3 regions of the Pseudomonas zhanjiangensis genome follow, and region 2 is predicted to be linked to each of the others. Evidence: predicted binding sites of a transcription regulator. Region 2 holds the regulator's gene; each other region holds the start of a gene.
The links. The regulator FliA, encoded in region 2, starts transcription of late flagellar genes. The targets are predictions, from matches to a motif close to CTAAAGTTTNNNNNNNNNNNGCCGNTAA.

Region 1 (4,432 bases), on a different contig from region 2:
GCCGGCGGTGGTCGACCTGGCCGCCATGCGCGAGGCCATGGCCAAGGCCGGCGGCGATCCACAGCGGATCAACCCGCTGTCACCGGTCGACCTGGTGATCGACCACTCGGTGATGGTCGACAAGTTCGCCTCCAAGGCCGCCTTCGAGGCGAACGTGGCCATGGAGATGCAGCGCAATGGCGAGCGCTACGCCTTCCTGCGCTGGGGCCAGCATGCCTTCGACAACTTCCGCGTGGTGCCGCCGGGCACCGGCATCTGCCACCAGGTCAACCTGGAATACCTCGGCCGCACGGTCTGGACCCAGGAACAGGACGGCCAGACCCTGGCCTTCCCCGACACCCTAGTCGGCACCGACTCGCACACCACCATGATCAACGGCCTGGGCGTGCTCGGCTGGGGCGTGGGCGGCATCGAGGCGGAGGCGGCCATGCTCGGCCAACCGGTGTCGATGCTGATCCCCGAGGTGGTCGGGTTCAAGCTGAGCGGCAAGCTGAAGGAAGGCATCACCGCCACCGATCTGGTCCTGACCGTGACCCAGATGCTGCGCAGCAAGGGGGTGGTCGGCAAGTTCGTCGAGTTCTACGGCGACGGCCTGGCCGAGCTGCCCCTGGCCGACCGCGCCACCATCGCCAACATGGCGCCCGAGTACGGCGCCACCTGCGGCTTCTTCCCGGTCGATGCGGTCACCCTGGACTACCTGCGCCTGACCGGTCGCCCGGAACCGGGCGTGCAACTGGTCGAGGCCTACTGCAAGGTCCAGGGCCTGTGGCGCGAGCAGGGCCACAGCCCGCAATTCAGCGACAGTCTGGAGCTGGACATGGGTAGCGTCGAGGCCTGCCTGGCCGGGCCCAAGCGCCCGCAGGACCGGGTGCCCCTGGCCGAGGTCAGCCGCAGCTTCGACGAGTTCATGGGCCTGCACCTGCATCCCGCACCGAAGGAGGAAGACCGCCTGCTCAGCGAGGGCGGTGGCGGCGCTGCGGTCGGCGCCTCGGCCCAGGTCAGCGAGGCTGACTATCACCACGAGGGCCAGACCCACCGGCTCAAGGACGGCGCGGTGGTGATCGCCGCCATCACCTCCTGCACCAACACGTCCAACCCCAGCGTGATGATGGCCGCCGGTCTGCTGGCCAAGAAGGCCGTGATCAACGGCCTGCAGCGCCGGCCCTGGGTCAAGAGTTCTCTGGCACCGGGCTCCAAGGTGGTGACCGAATACCTGGATGCCGCTGGCCTGACCCCCTACCTGAACGAGCTGGGTTTCGATCTGGTCGGCTATGGCTGCACCACCTGCATCGGCAACTCGGGCCCGCTGCTCGAGCCGATCGAGCTAGCCATCCAGGACAACTCGCTGACCGTCGCCTCGGTGCTCTCGGGCAATCGCAACTTCGAAGGCCGCGTGCACCCGCTGGTGCAGACCAACTGGCTGGCCTCCCCGCCGCTGGTGGTGGCCTACGCCCTGGCCGGCACCGTGCGCATGAACATCGCCAAGGAACCCATCGGCCACCGCAAGGACAATGGCCAGGCCATCTACCTCAAGGACATCTGGCCGACCCAGGGCGAGATCGCCGAAGCGGTCAAGCAGGTGGAAACCGCGATGTTCGACAAGGAGTACGCGGCCGTGTTCGACGGCGACGAACAATGGCGGGCCATCGAGGTCCCCGAGGCCGACACCTACGCCTGGCAGGCGGACTCCACCTATATCCAGCACCCGCCGTTTTTCGAGAATATCGCCGATGCGCCGCCGCATATCGGCGATATCCACCAAGCGCGCATCCTTGCCTTGCTCGGCGACTCGGTCACCACCGACCACATCTCCCCGGCCGGCTCGATCAAGACCGACAGCCCGGCCGGGCGCTACCTGCGCGAGCAAGGCGTGGAGCCCAAGGACTTCAACTCCTACGGCTCGCGCCGCGGCAACCACGAGGTGATGATGCGCGGCACCTTCGCCAATATCCGTATCAGGAACGAGATGCTCGGCGGCGAGGAAGGCGGCAACACCCTGCACCTGCCCAGCGGCGAAAAGCTGTCGATCTATGAGGCGGCCATGCGCTACCAGGCCGCCGGTACGCCGCTGCTGGTGATCGCCGGCAAGGAATACGGCACCGGTTCGTCCCGCGACTGGGCAGCCAAGGGCACCAACCTGCTGGGGATCAAGGCGGTGATCGCCGAGAGCTTCGAGCGCATCCACCGCTCCAACCTGGTCGGCATGGGCGTGCTGCCCCTGCAGTTCAAACCCGGCCGCGATCGCAAGACCCTTGATTTGACTGGTCAGGAAACCCTGAGCATCTGCGGCCTGGATGGCGTCGAACTGCATCCGCACATGAGCCTGATGCTGGAGATCGTCCGCGCCGACGGCTCGCACGACAGCGCCGAACTGCTGTGCCGCATCGACACCCTCAACGAGGTCGAGTACTTCAAGGCCGGCGGCATCCTGCATTATGTGCTGCGCCAGCTGATCGCTGGCTGAGGCCCAATCCAGACGGGTAAGGGCCACGTCCCCTACCCGTTTTTTGTTGCCTGCTGTCGCGCGCAGAAATGGGATGTCGCACGCGATCCCGTTACACTGTCGGACAAAATTTCCGCTCAACTTCGGGCCACCCAGGCCGATGACATCGTATCCCCCCTCCCTTAGGGACGAGACCCCATGCGCAATAATCAACCCATCACTCAGCGTGAACGCAGCTTTCCGGCCCAGCAACGCCTGATTTCCACCACCGATCTCAAGGGCCAGATCACCTACTGCAACGACGCCTTCATCGCGATCAGCGGCTACAGCCGCGAAGAACTGATGGGCGCGCCGCACAACCTGGTGCGCCACCCGGACGTGCCGCCAGCGGTGTTTGGCCACATGTGGGCCACCCTCAAGCAGGGCAAGCCGTGGATGGGCATCGTCAAGAACCGCTGCAAGAACGGCGATTTCTACTGGGTCAATGCCTATGCCACGCCGGTGCTGGAAAACAACCAGCTGGTCGGCTACGAATCGGTGCGGGTCAAGCCGACTGCCGAGCAGGTGCGTCGCGCCGAGGCCCTGTACCAGCGGATCAATGCCGGCAAATCGCCGATTCCCAAGCGCGACAGCTGGCTGCCGGTGCTGCAGGACTGGCTGCCGTTCATCCTGGTCAGCCAGATCGGCTTCCTGATCGGCGCCTGGCTCGACTCCAGCTGGGGCTTCGCCGCCGCCGCCGCGCTGTCGATCCCCCTGGGCCTGGCCGGCCTGGCCTGGCAGAACCGCGGCATCAAGCGCCTGCTGGCGCTCGCCGAGCAAACCACCTCTGACCCGCTGATCGCCCAGATGTACACCGACAGTCGCGGTGACCAGGGCCGTCTGGAAATGGCCATGCTCAGCCAGGACGCACGCCTGAAGACCTGCCTGACCCGCTTGCAGGACAGCGCCGAGCACTTGACCAACCAGGCACGGCAGGCCGACAGCCTGGCGCACAGCAGTTCCACCGGCCTGGATCGCCAGCGCCAGGAAACCGAACAGGTCGCCACCGCGATCAACGAAATGGCCGCCACCACCCTCGAAGTGGCCAGCAACGTGGCCCGTACGGCCATCGCCACCCAGGAAGCCAACCGCCTGACCAGCCAGGGCCGCAGCATTACCGCGGAAACCCGTGAAGCGATCCAGCGCCTGTCGCAGTCGGTCGGCGACACCGGCGAGACCGTCACCCGCCTGGCTCAGGACAGCAACGAGATCGGCGGCGTGGTCGATGTGATCAAGGGCATCGCCGACCAGACCAACCTGCTCGCGCTCAACGCCGCGATCGAGGCGGCGCGGGCCGGCGAGATGGGCCGCGGCTTCGCCGTGGTGGCCGATGAGGTGCGCTCGCTGGCGCAGCGCACCGCCGAATCCACCGGGCAGATCCATCAGCTGATCGCCAAGCTGCAGCGCACGGCCGAGGAAGCCGTGATGACCATGGAAATCGGTCGCAAGCAGGCCGACGACGGCGTCGAGCGGGTACAGCAAGCCGACCAGGCCCTGGCCGGGATCAGCGACGCGGTGGCCAATATCGCCGACATGGCCAACCAGATCGCCGCCGCCGCGGAGGAGCAGAGCGCGGTGGCCGACGAGATCAACCAGAACATCACCAATATCGCCCAGCTGGCCGACCAGACCTCCCAGGAAGCCCAGGGCACGGTGCGTCTGAGCGCCGAGCTGACCAACACCGCCCAGGACCAGTACGCCCTGGTGGAACGCTTCAACCGCTAAGCGCGGCAAGGGCGCACCGGGCCCAACCGGTGCGCCTTCCCTCCTTCGCCCCGGCGCTGTCGGCCTTCGATCGCCAGGGCCTATACTGCCTGCAGGGCTTCCCCGCAATCGCCAGCACCCAGAAGCCCTGACGGCGAAGCCGCTCGCCCGCGCCCCGAAAGCCACTCCCCATGGAGTGCCATTGCATGCAAACGCTCGACCTGGCTGCACTCAGCGCTACCCTTC
Region 2 (4,432 bases):
CCGGTCCGGTCCGGGCGATGCTCTCGCGGTTCGCGCGGCTGGCGGTGCCGAGTATGCACGTGCTGGCTTACCAGGAAATTCCGGATAACAAGCAGGTCACCATCGTCGCGACGGTGGGGCAGAACTAACCGAGGTCACAGGCCATGCAGGTCAAACGCTTTTTCGCCGCCGATATGCGTCAAGCCATGAAGCTGGTTCGCGATGAGCTGGGCGCGGATGCCTCGATCATCGGCAATCGTCGGGTTGCCGGCGGTGTCGAGCTGACCGCGGCGCTGGACTACCAGATTCCTGCCGCACCTGCTCGCCAGGCAAACCCGGCGCTGGAGGCCGAGCTGCGCAAGACCCAGTCGCGGATCGCCTCGGCCCAGGCGGAGCTGGCCACCCGCGGCCAGGCCGATGCCGGCAAGGATCGCCAGCTTTTTGGCGGGATGCCCGAGGTGCCCGCCGATAAGCCGAGTGTCACCCCGCTGGCGGCGCCGGTACAGCCGGTCGTGGCCGGTGATCAGCGCGCACTGGAGGCCATGCGTTTCGAGCTGAACGGCCTGCGTGAACTGATCGAAGTGCAGTTGGGCTCGATCGCCTGGGGGCAGATGCAGGACCGCCGTCCCAAGCAGGCCAATCTGTGGCGTCGCCTGCAGCGCATGGGTCTGCCGGGCGAGCTGTCGCGGGTCCTGCTCGAGCGGGTGGCCAATGTCGCCGAACCGCGTCAGGCCTGGCGCATGCTCCTGGCCCATCTGGCCCACGCTATTCAGACGCCCAAGCAGGAACCGCTGGAAGAGGGCGGGGTGATCGCCCTGGTCGGCCCGGCTGGCATGGGCAAGACAACCACCCTGGCCAAGCTGGCGGCGCGCTACGTGCTCAAGTACGGCGCGCAGAACATCGCCCTGGTGAGCATGGACAGCTACCGCATCGGCGCCCAGGAACAACTGAAGACCCTGGGCCGCATCCTCAATGTCTCGGTCACTGCGGTCGATCCGGGCGAGTCGCTGACCCAGGCCCTGGCGCCGCTGGCACGCAAGCGGGTGGTGCTGATCGACACCGCCGGCCTGCCGGCCAGTGATCCGGCGCTGCGCATGCAGCTCGAGGCGCTGGCCAGTCGCGGCATCAAGGCTCGCAACTACCTGGTATTGGCCGCTACCAGCCAGAGCCAGGTGCTCAAGGCGGCGTATCATAGCTACAAGCGCTGTGGGCTCTCCGGCTGCATCCTCAGCAAGTTGGACGAGGCGACCAGCCTCGGCGAGGTTTTAGGTCTGGCTATTGGCCAGCGTCTGCCGGTAGCCTATCTCACCGATGGGCCGCGGATTCCCGACGACCTGCAGGTGCCGCGTAGCCACCAGTTGGTCAGTCGTGCGGTCGGTTTGCAGAGCGCCGAGGACCCGAGTGAAGAGGCCATGGTTGAGATGTTCGCCGGTCTCTATCAACATCCGGCGCGACGCGCCGGCTAATGGCTGCTGCGGCAGTGGTATTGCGACGTGGGGCAGTGCTTGGCAGGGCGAATATCGGCCCGGCGCAACCAGCCTCAGGGTTCCAGTCTAACGTCAGACAAGGTGTGTAGATAACATGGGTATGCATCCCGTACAGGTGATTGCGGTGACCGGCGGCAAGGGCGGCGTCGGCAAGACCAATGTCTCGGTGAATCTGGCGTTGGCGCTGGCCGACCTCGGGCGGCGGGTGATGTTGATGGATGCCGACCTCGGGCTGGCCAACATCGATGTGCTGCTGGGGCTGACGGCCAAGCGCACGCTGGCCGATGTTATCAGCGGCGAATGCGACCTGCGTGACGTGCTGCTGCAGGGGCCGGGCGGCGTGCGTATCGTGCCGGCCGCCTCGGGCACCCAGAGCATGGTCCAGCTGACGCCGATGCAGCACGCCGGCCTGATCCAGGCGTTCAGCGAGATCAGCGATAACCTCGATGTGCTGATCGTCGATACCGCGGCCGGCATCGGCGACTCGGTGGTCAGTTTCGTCCGTGCCGCCCAGGAAGTGCTGGTGGTGGTGTGCGACGAACCGACCTCGATCACCGATGCCTACGCGCTGATCAAGTTGCTCAATCGCGACTTCGGCATGAACCGCTTCCGCGTCCTGGCGAACATGGCCCATAGCCCGCAGGAAGGCCGCAATCTGTTTGCTAAGCTGACCAAGGTGACCGACCGTTTCCTCGACGTGGCGCTGCAGTACGTAGGCGCGGTGCCTTATGACGAGTCGGTGCGCAAGGCCGTGCAGAAGCAGCGTGCGGTCTATGAGGCGTTTCCCCGGTCCAAGTGCGCCCTGGCATTCAAGGCGATCGCGCAGAAGGTCGACGCCTGGCCGTTACCGGCCAACCCCCGTGGCCACCTGGAATTCTTCGTCGAGCGTCTGGTTCATCAGCCAGCCGCGGACGCCGCCGTATGACAGCAGCCCCTGGACTCCGTATGTACAGCAAGGCGCAGGCACAAGACTCCCAATACCAGCTGATCGAGCGCTATGCGCCCCTGGTCAAGCGTATCGCCTATCACCTGCTGGGGCGCTTGCCGGCCAGCGTGCAGGTCGATGACCTGATTCAATCCGGGATGATCGGCCTGCTCGAAGCCGCGAAGAAGTATGACGTGAGCAAGGGGGCAAGCTTCGAAACCTTTGCCGGTATTCGCATTCGCGGTTCGATGCTCGATGAGGTGCGTAAAGGTGACTGGGCGCCGCGTTCGGTGCATCGAAACAGCCGCATGGTCAGTGACGCCATTCGGGTAATTGAGTCCAGAACCGGGCGTGACGCTAAAGATCACGAGGTTGCGGCCGAACTCCAATTGAGTCTGGAGGATTACTACGGCATTCTTGGCGACACTTTGGGCAGCCGCCTGTTCAGCTTCGACGACCTGTTGCAGGACGGCGAGCATGGTGGCCTGCATGAAGACGCCAGCTCCACGCATTCAGAACCCTCGCGAGACCTGGAAGACGAACGCTTCCAAGGCGCGCTGGCCGACGCCATCGCCAACTTGCCCGAGCGTGAGCGCCTGGTGTTATCGCTGTATTACGATGAAGAGCTGAATCTCAAGGAAATTGGCGAAGTCCTGGGTGTGAGTGAGTCGCGTGTCAGCCAGTTGCATAGTCAGTGCGCGGCGCGTCTGCGGGCGCGGCTGAGCGAGTGGCGCGCGCGCTAGACAGTTGGATTAGCAGGCCGGTTTCACGATTAAGGGCGTACCCAGGAACTGGGTGCGTTTGGGACTGTACGGAGGTCGACTTGGACAAAAATATGAAAATCCTCATCGTTGATGATTTTTCAACGATGCGACGGATCATCAAGAATCTCTTGCGTGACTTGGGTTTCACCAATACCGCAGAAGCCGACGATGGTGTCACCGCGTTGCCGATGCTGCAGAGTGGCAGCTTCGACTTTCTGGTGACCGACTGGAACATGCCCGGTATGACCGGTATCGACCTGTTGCGTGCCGTACGTGCCGATGAGCGCCTCAAGCATCTACCGGTATTGATGGTCACTGCCGAAGCCAAGCGGGATCAGATCATCGAGGCCGCTCAGGCCGGGGTGAATGGTTATGTAGTCAAACCGTTCACAGCCCAGGTGCTGAAAGAAAAGATCGAGAAGATCTTTGAGCGGGTCAACGGCTGATGTCTGCCGCGAGGGCGCTATGGAACACGATGATTCGCAAAGGGACGACCTTGAGTCGACCCTGAAACTCAATGCTCGCCAACTGGTCGACAGCCTGGAAAACGGCAAGTTCGGTGAAGCGGTCCAACTGATCAACGATCTCAATAAATTGCGCGACCGTGGCCTGTACCACGAAGTCGGCAAATTGACGCGGGAGTTGCACAACGCCATCGTCAACTTCCAGCTCGACCCGCGGGTACCCCACGCCAAGGAAGTGTCGCAGATCGCCGATGCGACCGAGCGTCTGAACTACGTGGTGACGATGACCGAGAATGCGGCCAATCGCACCATGGACCTGGTCGAAGAGAGTGCCCCGCTGGTCAACGACCTGGCCAGCGAGGCGCAGAGCCTGAGCGCCGAGTGGGCGCGTTTCATGCGTCGCGAGATAGGCGCAGATGGCTTTCGCGAGCTGGCCAAGCGGATCGAATTGTTCCTCGCCCGGAGCGAGCGCGACAGCGCCAAGCTGTCCGGCCATCTCAACGATATTCTGCTCGCCCAGGATTACCAGGACCTGACCGGCCAGGTGATCAAACGGGTCACGCAACTGGTCACCGAGGTGGAGAGCAATCTGCTCAAGCTGGTGCTGATGGCCAGCCAGGTGGACCGTTTCGCCGGCATCGAGCACGATCACGAACAATTGCGCGCCGAACAAAAACAACAAAAAGAACCTTCCCACGGTGAAGGTCCGCAGATTCATGCCGATAAGCGTGATGACGTCGCATCCAGTCAGGATGATGTCGACGATCTGCTATCCAGCCTAGGATTTTAGGAGCACGTCTATGAGCTTCGGCG
Region 3 (4,432 bases), on a different contig from region 2:
ATGTTCTGGTCGATATCGTGGGCCACTGCGGTTTGCTGTTCGGCGGCCGCGGCAATCTGCTGGCTCTGGTCGACGATCATGCCCACCGCGCCCAGGATATTTTCCAGCGCGAGCTGTACCCTGCCCGATTCGCTGACCGTGCCATCGGCCATCTGGTGGCTGACGTTCATGGTCTTCACCGCTGCACCCACGCCGCCTTGCAACCTGTCGATCATCTTCTCGATTTCTTCGGTGGACTGCTGAGTGCGCTTGGCCAGATTGCGCACTTCGTCGGCCACCACGGCGAAACCACGGCCCTGCTCGCCGGCCCGCGCCGCCTCGATCGCCGCGTTGAGCGCCAGCAGATTGGTCTGCTCGGCGATCCCCTTGATCACGTCCAGCACCTGGCTGATCGACGCACTGTCGCTGGCCAGTTGGTTGATCACCGCAACCGACTGGTCGATCTCGTCGGCCAGCCGCTGGATGCTGCCGACCTGGGACTCGACCAGGGCACGACCGCTGACGGTTTCCTGATTGACGCTCTGCGCACTGTCCACCGCAGCCGCCGCGCTACGCGCCACTTCCTGGGCGGTGGCGGACATCTGATTCATTGCCGTCGCCACCTGCTCGATCTGGCTGCGCTGGCTGGCCACCGACTGGTTGCTCTGACCCGACACCGTCTCGACGCTGTCGGCCTGGCGCTCGACCTCCACCACGGTCTGGCCGACACGCTCGATCAGGTCGTGAACCTTGCGCACGGTCTCGTTGAAGACCAGGCCGAGCTCGCCCAGCTCGTCTCGACTCTGGGGGCTGAAGCTGACGGTCATGTCGCCGGCCGCGACCTTGTCCATCACCTGACCCAGGCTCTTCAAGGTGGTACGTGTCGACACATAGAAGCCGCTGTAGAGGTAGACGATCAACAGGAATACCAGCACCAGCGCGACCGCCAGCAGCAGCATCTGGCCACGGTTTTCCTGCAGGCGAATCTGCAGTTGCTGATCGAGGAACGCCAGCACCGCATCGTTGAACGCATAGGTCTTGCCCAGCGCGCCGCTGACTTCATCGAAGAACTGCGGCCAAGGCGTGTCCAGGCTGTCGGCGATCACCACCCTGTCCTCGAACAACTGCGCGGTGTCCTTGAGGGTTGCCTGGCTGGTCATGGCCAGAGACTCCAGCGCCGCACGTGCGTCCGGGTTGGCATTCAAGGCGTCCTGCAGGTTCAGGCCGTACTCTGCATGAAGTTTTTCCAACTCCAGGAGCAAGTCGTCGAACTTGGTGCTCGCCGCCGAGTTCAGAAAGCCCTGGCCCAATGAATAGGCGCCGACCGCGCGGCCCTCGCTCAGGGGCGCGGTCACCATTGGCGTCACCACCGTGACCAACTCGGCCATCTGGCGCACCTCGCGCTGGCGGTCCTGGCTCAGCCCCGCCTGGCTGGCGACCAGCTTGATGAATACCTGCGACTTGCCCAGCAGCTTCCTGGCCGTCGCCGTCTTGCTCTGCAAGGACGTGTCGCCCTCCAGCGCCTTGAGCTCGGCGAGCATCTCGTCGCGCTTGGCATTGAACTCGGCGATTTGCTCGGCCTCGTGCACCACCGGCATCAGCCCCTGCAATGCGCTTTCCAGATCGCCGTGCAACTGTTCGATGCGCTTCTCGAGATCACCAGCCTGACCTGACTGGCCGATCATTTCGTTGATCTGCAACAGGTCGGCAAAACTCTCCAGATCTCGCCGCAGCGACAACGAGGCGCCGAGCAGATCGAGGCTCTCGAGAGCGGCCTGGGTACCGACGAATTGGCGGTAGGAGTCACGCACCAGGTAGAAGTTGGTCACCAGCATGGGCAGAAAGAACAAGACACTGATCAAACTGAACTTCATGCCGAAGCTGAGGCGATTCATTAGCGCGATGGCCGGATACAGCACGGTCTTCACAGGACGTCTCCAGTTCTAGTTATTTTGGCGCGAAACAGAAAGCCGCCCGGCGGGTCACAGGGCCACTTTGCACTCCTCAGAGCTCGATCCGAGACGCAGGATCAACGCAGTGCATCCAGGCAGATGCGCACTGACCACGCCGCGATAGGCGAACCGAACACAGCCACCTATATACCCGTTATCGACGCGATGCACTGTAACTTAAGGTTAAGAATGGCGCGGCCTTGCGCTGGACGAAATGGGACTCGCGCCGCTCGCTCGGCGCAGCCCCGTCGCGAAGGATATGACCATGCCCCGGACAGCTGTACATGCAGGGCACGGCGGCAGCCGAAGCCGCTTTACCGGGGAAAGCTCCTGGCATTGCGGCAAGAGCATGACTGGCACCTAGAACCGCCTGACCAACCAAGCGCTGCACCGGCAGGAGCAGGCGCAGGCGTCGGTGCGACGCCTGGACGCATCAGCCAACCAGACGGGCGTGCCCGCTCCGCCAGCAATGTCCTAGTAGAACAGCGCCCACAGGGCAAACACCGCGTACCAGAGCACCGCGGCACGCACCATCAACTGCCACAGACCATCCAGGCTGGCGACGCCAGCCTCGCCGATCTGCGGCTCAGGCGCTTCACTGGCGGCGCGGCCGACGTTGATCACCAGTTGCGCCGCGGAAATGTCCCAGCTCAACAGTTCATGCAGCAGCGCCCGATTGACCGCTACGAAGTCGCCCACTATGGCGAAGCTCACCGCCAGCACGCGCACCGGCAACCAGTCGAAGGCATGACGCAGGGCCACGGCGCGCTCGCGAACATTCACCTGCTGGCCATGCTCGGCCATCATCGCCAGCAGCCGATAGGCCAGCGCCGCCAGGGGGCCGAGCAAGGCATACCAGAAGATCACCGCAAAGAAGCTCTGGTAGGCCTGCCACACCATGTACTTCTGCACCGACTGCAGCAGCGCCGACTCGTTTTCGGCCTCCAGCGCCAGGTCGCGCCGGGCCACCAGATAGGCCGCCTCGCCGTCACTGCGGCGCCAGCTATCGCGGAAGGGCCCCAGTGCCGCCTGCAAGTCGCCACGTCCCAGGCTGTAGACCAGCACCAGCAGGTGCACCGGCAACACCAGCCAGCCGTAGAGCAGTGGCTGCAGCACGGCCAAAACAATCCATAGACCCAGGAGGGGCAACAGCACCAGGACTATGACCGCCAGCCACGGGCTCTCGACGAAATCATTCTGCCGTTCGGTCCAGGCCAGCAAGCGCAACCAAGGGCCATCGTGCTGGATATGGGTACGCCACGAAGAGAATTTCTCGACCCAGAGCACCAGTAGCAACACCAGGAAAGTCATACCCGCTCCTTTTTGTCCATGAGTGCGGCACGCAAGCGTGGCCAATCGAATGCCGGCCCCGGATCGGTCTTGCGTGTCGGCGCGATATCGCTGTGCCCGCAGATTCGCTCTAGGGTGATCGCCGCAAAGCACCGTTGCAAGACAAGTGTAAGCTCAACCAGGGCCGCGTACTGGACATCGGTAAAGGGCTGCTGGTCGGTTCCTTCCAGCTCGACACCGATGGAGTAATCGTTGCAGTTCTCGCGGCCGTCGAAACAGGACTGGCCGGCATGCCAGGCCCTCTCGTTACAGGAAACGAACTGGGTAATCACCCCGTCGCGCTCGATCAGGAAGTGCGCCGATACCTGCAGCGCCGCAATCTCGGCAAAGTAGGGATGCTCCGAGGCGACCAGACGATTCTGAAAGAACGCCTGCACCTTGCCGGTGCCGAACTGGCCCGGTGGCAGGCTGATATTGTGAATGACCAGCAGGGAGATCTCGCCCGGCGGACGCGCATTGAAATTGGGGGAGGGACAGTGGCGTATGCCGTGACACCAACCACTGGTGCAATCCAACTGCATAAAGGCTCCTCGTCAGAGCCATCACTCTAGAGCACCCTCACCACCAGGCCAAGCGTCAGCCGCCCAGGAAACCGGCAATGGACGGTGGACTCGCCGCGCACGCCATTGCCGGCAGCCGACTAGGCCCAGGACAATCGCCGCGCGCGCTCAGGCCCCCTTGAGTTTGCGCAGGTTGCCGATCACCGATTCCAGGGCGCGGTCGAACAACAGCGCATCGTCGAGCAGGCGAATGGCATTGCGGCGAAACTCCACGGCCAGCCCCATGCGGGTTTTCTCCAAAACCTTCATGCCGGTGCGGTTGACGAAGATGTACTTGCCGGTCGGCTTTATCACCGCCGCCAACTTGCAGCGCAACCGGTGCTCTTCGTCCTCCTGAAACTCGACCCAGCTGCCTACCCGCAGGCTATCGACCTGCGCCAGGGTGGCGTCATCGACCGCTAGGCTGGCCTCGGGCTCCGGCACAGCGGCCTGCTCGGGCGCCCCCAGAACGATCTCCTCGACCACCTCGACCATCGCCGGCTCGTCCGCGGCCTCGACAGCCCCCAGCGCCAACAGCGCCGGCTCCGCTGCGCCGTTGGCGACAGCGGTCTCATTCGCCTCGAGGGCAGGCTCAGCCGCTTGCTCCGACTC

Region 1: the regulator FliA is predicted to act here: its motif matches at 2,580-2,607, upstream of AB5S05_RS11895 (methyl-accepting chemotaxis protein).
Region 3: the regulator FliA is predicted to act here: its motif matches at 2,086-2,113, upstream of AB5S05_RS06400 (methyl-accepting chemotaxis protein).

The regions. Positions count from the first base shown of each region.
Region 1 is NZ_JBFTEG010000008.1:119,209-123,640, reverse strand. Features, by position in the region: gene acnA (aconitate hydratase AcnA) at 1-2,464, shown strand, start outside; gene AB5S05_RS11895 (methyl-accepting chemotaxis protein) at 2,642-4,207, shown strand; gene AB5S05_RS11890 (cyclic nucleotide-binding domain-containing protein) at 4,393-4,432, shown strand, end outside.
Region 2 is NZ_JBFTEG010000010.1:35,996-40,427, reverse strand. Features, by position in the region: gene flhA (flagellar biosynthesis protein FlhA) at 1-128, shown strand, start outside; gene flhF (flagellar biosynthesis GTPase FlhF) at 144-1,445, shown strand; gene fleN (flagellar synthesis regulator FleN) at 1,561-2,391, shown strand; gene fliA (RNA polymerase sigma factor FliA) at 2,388-3,134, shown strand; gene AB5S05_RS13340 (chemotaxis response regulator CheY) at 3,227-3,601, shown strand; gene AB5S05_RS13335 (protein phosphatase CheZ) at 3,621-4,409, shown strand; gene AB5S05_RS13330 (chemotaxis protein CheA) at 4,420-4,432, shown strand, end outside.
Region 3 is NZ_JBFTEG010000003.1:340,487-344,918, reverse strand. Features, by position in the region: gene AB5S05_RS06400 (methyl-accepting chemotaxis protein) at 1-1,907, opposite strand, end outside; gene ampE (regulatory signaling modulator protein AmpE) at 2,406-3,242, opposite strand; gene ampD (1,6-anhydro-N-acetylmuramyl-L-alanine amidase AmpD) at 3,239-3,802, opposite strand; gene AB5S05_RS06385 (DUF1631 domain-containing protein) at 3,950-4,432, opposite strand, start outside.